One region of the Rhodococcus sp. GB-02 genome, then DNA from elsewhere that is predicted to be linked to it. Evidence: riboswitches for the same ligand, from Rfam matches in the RefSeq annotation. Region 1 holds a riboswitch; the other holds the start of a gene.

Evidence for each region. A riboswitch is a leader RNA that binds a small molecule or an ion and turns the genes downstream of it on or off. The one in region 1 is predicted to bind thiamine pyrophosphate.
Region 2: linked by a shared signal. The riboswitch ahead of ACSW29_RS28050 (3-oxoacyl-ACP reductase) and the one ahead of thiO (glycine oxidase ThiO) in region 1 are both predicted to bind thiamine pyrophosphate.

Annotation. Positions count from the first base shown of each region.
Region 1 is NZ_JBPUKE010000001.1:1,824,238-1,826,630, reverse strand. Features, by position in the region: gene thiS (sulfur carrier protein ThiS) at 1-127, opposite strand, end outside; gene thiO (glycine oxidase ThiO) at 124-1,203, opposite strand; TPP riboswitch at 1,203-1,349, opposite strand; gene thiE (thiamine phosphate synthase) at 1,376-2,071, shown strand; gene ACSW29_RS08715 (hypothetical protein) at 2,320-2,393, shown strand, end outside.
Region 2 is NZ_JBPUKE010000004.1:696,765-699,157, forward strand. Features, by position in the region: gene ACSW29_RS28040 (AurF N-oxygenase family protein) at 1-461, opposite strand, end outside; gene ACSW29_RS28045 (DoxX family protein) at 566-1,006, opposite strand; TPP riboswitch at 1,144-1,237, shown strand; gene ACSW29_RS28050 (3-oxoacyl-ACP reductase) at 1,228-2,019, shown strand; gene ACSW29_RS28055 (LLM class flavin-dependent oxidoreductase) at 2,019-2,393, shown strand, end outside.

The DNA.
Region 1 (2,393 bases):
CGACGGCGACGGCGATGCCCTTGCTGGGCAAATCGAGGTGCGTCAGTAGTTCGGTCACCGTGACTGCTCGATCGAACTCGAGGTCTTCGCCGTTGACGGTGATCCCGATCGGGACCTGCTCACTCATGAATTTTCCTTAGCTGCTGCGAACCGCTCGGGTTCGGTTCCTTTTACCTCGACCAAAGATGTGCCGTTCAACAACGCGAGCGTCGCATCGGCGGTGACGGGCGTCAGTAGAACGCCGTTGCGGCCGTGTCCGGTGGAGACGACAACACGATCGGACACGCGCCCGATCAACGGCAGGTTGTCCGGCGTCATCGGACGTAGGCCTGCCGCGCATTCGTAGAGTTCGTATTCGCCGATCGCGGGCATCAGCGCCTCGGCGTCGTTGATCAGGTCCCGCACTCCCGCCATGGTGACCTGTGTGTCTTCACCGGACTCGTATTGTGTTGCGCCGACGACGATTCCGTCGCCGCGCGGGACGAGATACGCGGGTCGTCCGTGGACGCTTCCGCGGATTGTGCGGCTGGGCGCCGGGGTGACTCCAGGTCTGCTGCGCAGGCGAAGGATCTCACCCTTGACCGGCCGCACCTGCAGTCCGGGCCACAGCTTGGGTGACGCGATGCCGGCGGTGAGCACTATCTGATCGGTATCGAGTTCGGCAAGGTCGTTGACAGCACGCGCGATCAATTCGACGCCGGATTCCGCACAGGCCTTCTGCAACGCCTCCAGCAGAAGTCTGTTGTCGACGGCAGACTCACCGACAGCCATGAGTCCCGACCGGATGCCGCGGCCGAGCATCGGTTCGAGTTCACGGATGCGTGCGCGACCGAGGATTTCGAGTTCATGGCCCTGCGAGCTCACCCATTCGGCGATGGTCTGCAGGTCTTGCGCGTCGGCAGCATCGAGAGCGACCGTCAGCGAGCTGTCCGCAGTGAAGACCGAGGGCCCGAAGTTTCCGAGCTCTTCACCGAACGCCGGCCACCGCTCCAGGGAGGCCGCGCCGACGGCCAACGCTGTTTCCTCACCCGGCCAGCCTTCGGACAGTGGGGCAAGCATTCCGCCCGCCACCCACGAAGCCCCTGATCCGATGGACGGGTCGTACAACCGAACGGCCCAACCGTCGCGGGCTGCGCGCCACGCTATTGCGAGACCGATGACACCGCCGCCGACCACCGACACCGTACGAGCGTGTGTATTCACGAAACTCCACCTCCACTTCCTGCGCCGGCATGATCCGGGTCAGGTCTGACGGTCGGGATCTGGTCGCGATCCCCTCTCAGCCCTACGAACCTCGTAGTCACGACAAAAAGTGACGACGACGTTTCAGGACTCCCGTGTCGAACCTTGCTCCCTAGAGGCTACCGTTTGCTCCGTGCACCCCACACATCCCAGTAACGTCATCGACCGGCGCGAGCGCCTGGCAGCAGCACGGCTGTACCTGTGCACCGACGCGCGCCGCGAGAAAGGCGACCTCGCGCAGTTCGCCGAGGCAGCATTGTCCGGCGGAGTCGACATCATCCAATTGCGCGACAAGGGCTCTGCCGGTGAGCGCGAGTTCGGCCCGCTCGAGGCCAAAGACGAACTGGTAGCGCTGGGCATTCTCGCAACGGCAGCGCGGCGCCACGGCGCATTGTTGGCCGTCAACGACCGCGCGGATCTCGCAATGGCTTCCGGTGCCGACATCCTCCACCTCGGCCAGAACGACATCCCCGTCCCCTACGCGCGAACTGTTGTCGGTGAAGACGTCGTCATCGGCCGTTCGACGAGCAGTCGCGCGCAGGCCAGTCTGGCCGCCATCGAAGAGGGCGTCGACTACTTCTGCACCGGACCAGTCTGGGCGACACCGACCAAACCGAATCGAAGTGCGTCCGGTTTGGAACTGGTTCGATCGACCGCAGACGCCGCGCCGCCGCGCCCCTGGTTCGCGATCGGCGGCATCGACGAGGAGCGCCTGCCAGAACTGCTCGACGCCGGTGCCACACGCATCGTCGTCGTGCGTGCAATCACGCACGCGTCGGATCCCCAGGCGGCCGCGCAACGCCTCGCCGCAGCCGTCGCTGGACGCTGAAAACCGGTAACTGGCGACCGTCAACTGTTTGCCGGGACAAATCCGCACAGTTACGGGTCAGCACGCCTGACTCGAAACATGAACGGAAGTTGTCCGATCAGACAACAAACCCCCAGTTCGTAGGCGCGATTGAATGTCCGAAATGTCGGAATACGTGATCTTAATCACAGTTGCTCCGATTGCGTGTCACATCCCATTCGGTTTGTTGTAGTTTACCTCCAGTTACTAACTGAACCTAGGAGCACTAAATGGGATCCCTCGACACCGGCTCGCTCAGCACCGAATCGCTCGAAGACCTGAACCTCGGCAAGATCAGCGAGCT
Region 2 (2,393 bases), on a different contig from region 1:
GGCGAGAGGCGCCGGAACATCGGACGCATACCCGGCACATCGATATCCATACGATTGACGAGTTCCTGGAACATCTGGATGTGATTGCACTCTTCGGTCATCTCGTGCAGGCAGTACCGGAACTCGGGCGACTGGTTGGGAAGCGCCATGATGTACTGCAGCATTCCCCGGATCAAGATGCTCTCGAACGCCGAACCCACCTTGGTCACGTTGGCCTGACGCCACATTCCCATCGCGATTCGACGTTCCAGGGACTGCTCCTGGTACCACTGCGTCGCTCCGAGGGGATCCGAGACGGACGAGAGCACCCACCTCGGATCGTGTGGATCGATCGCGAACTCTGGCGAATCCCAGTCGATGTCGAGGTAGGGATCAAAACTGCGGGCAACTGAACCCTCGGACAAAGTCTGCAGTACCTCGTGGTACGGCATTTCCACTTCGATCGACGCTGACCGAGCCATCGGTGTCTCCTCACGGCCAGTCCGCCGATTGCAGTCGACGGACTTGAATGAAGTCAAACATAATGGGACACCGCGTCCCACGCAACCCCTTAGGTGGCCTGATTTCAGGCCCGACGGAGCGGAATGATCTCGCGAACCTTCTCATCTCGGAGATACAGTCCGGCCCACATGACGATTCCGGCGTAGACGGCAAACAATGTGGTGCTCACCAGAGGCTGTTCGGCTCGAAGGTTGGTCAACACAGCACCACCCAGGTAACCGGTGAGCAGAATCGCGCCAAGCGCGGCGGTTCGCGGAATCACGTACAGCGCAAGGCAGATCAACTGCACAACCCCGGCTGTCAGGGCGAGAGAGTCCGGCAACCCCAGTTCGGCCGAGGCATCCTTGACCGTCTGCAGATTGAAGATGTGGATGATGCCGTCGAACAGCATGAAAAGAACGAACAGACCACTCAGGACGTATCCGAGCTTGCGCGCGGTCCCCGAAGGTGCCGTTCGTGTTGCATTACCCGAAAGGGTGTCGTGGTGGGCAGGCTGGGTGGTCATCGGAATCTCCCTGGGCGAAGGCGAGCGGCCGGTTGCCACTTCGCTTGCAATAACGACTCCCCAGCGATCGAAAACTCATCGCGCCGACAACTACTACGCACCCGCGTTCAGGAAGATCCACCTCTCGTGGTCTGATGGACGGTGACACGGGGTGCCGAAAAAGTCGGCTGAGATCAGACCCGATGAACCTGACCAGTTAGCACTGGCGGAGGGATGTCGACATGACCGAACAGCAAATTCAGCGCGCTCTCGAACTGAACGAGCAGATCGTCCTGATCACCGGTGGCGCCCGCGGGCTCGGAGCCGCACTGAGCCGAGCATTCTCCCGCTCAGGCGCCCGGGTGATCGTGAACTACAGCAAGAGCCGTGATGCCGCCGAGGCCCTGGTCGCCGAACTGGGCGAGGATCGCACCTTCGCAGTCCAGGCAGACGTGACGGACCGCAGCTACGTCGATCAATTGTTCGCCGCTGCACTCGAGCGATTCGACGCACCGATCTCGACCGTGGTCGACAATGCACTCGTCGACTTCTCGTTCAACGGTGACGCCCGACCGAATGCTGACACGATCACCTGGGCCGACTTCGACTCCCAACTACGCGGAGCTGTCGCCGGGACACTCAACACCACCCAGGCAGCACTCCCCGGCATGCGAGAACTCGGGTTCGGCCGAATCATCACTGTCGGAACCAATCTGGTCCAGAATCCGGTAGTTCCGTACCACGACTACACCGCAGCCAAAGCCGCACTGTTGGCACTGACGCGGACATTGTCCGCCGACCTCGGTCCGGACGGGATCACCGTCAACATGGTCTCCGGTGGCTTGCTCCGCACCACGGACGCGAGTGCCGCGACGCCGGAAGCGGTGTTCGACATGATCGCTGCAAGCACTCCCCTGCGCCGGGTCACGACTCCGGACGAATTTGCCGACGCCGCACTGTTCTTCGCCTCGCCCTGGTCGCGGGCCGTGACCGGCCAGAACCTGGTTGTCGACGGCGGACTCGTCAAGAACTGATGGGTGCACAGCTACGGATAGGTGCGTTTCTTCTCGGGTGCGGACATCACAGTGCAGCGTGGCGTCATCGTGATTCACCGGTCGAAAGGCTCGGCGACATCGCGTATTACGAGTCGCTCGCCCAGATCGCCGAACGCGGCAAGTTGGACGCCGTCTTCTTCGCGGACGGTCACAGTGTTCGCGAACCCGAATCGGGCGCATCGTGGTTTCTCGAGCCGATCACCGCATTGACTGCCATGGCCCGCGCGACGGCGAATGTCGGCCTGGTCACCACCATCTCCACGACCTTTTACACGCCGTTTCACGCGGCACGACTGTTGGCATCGCTCGACCACATCAGCGGCGGACGGGCGGGTTGGAACGTCGTGACCTCG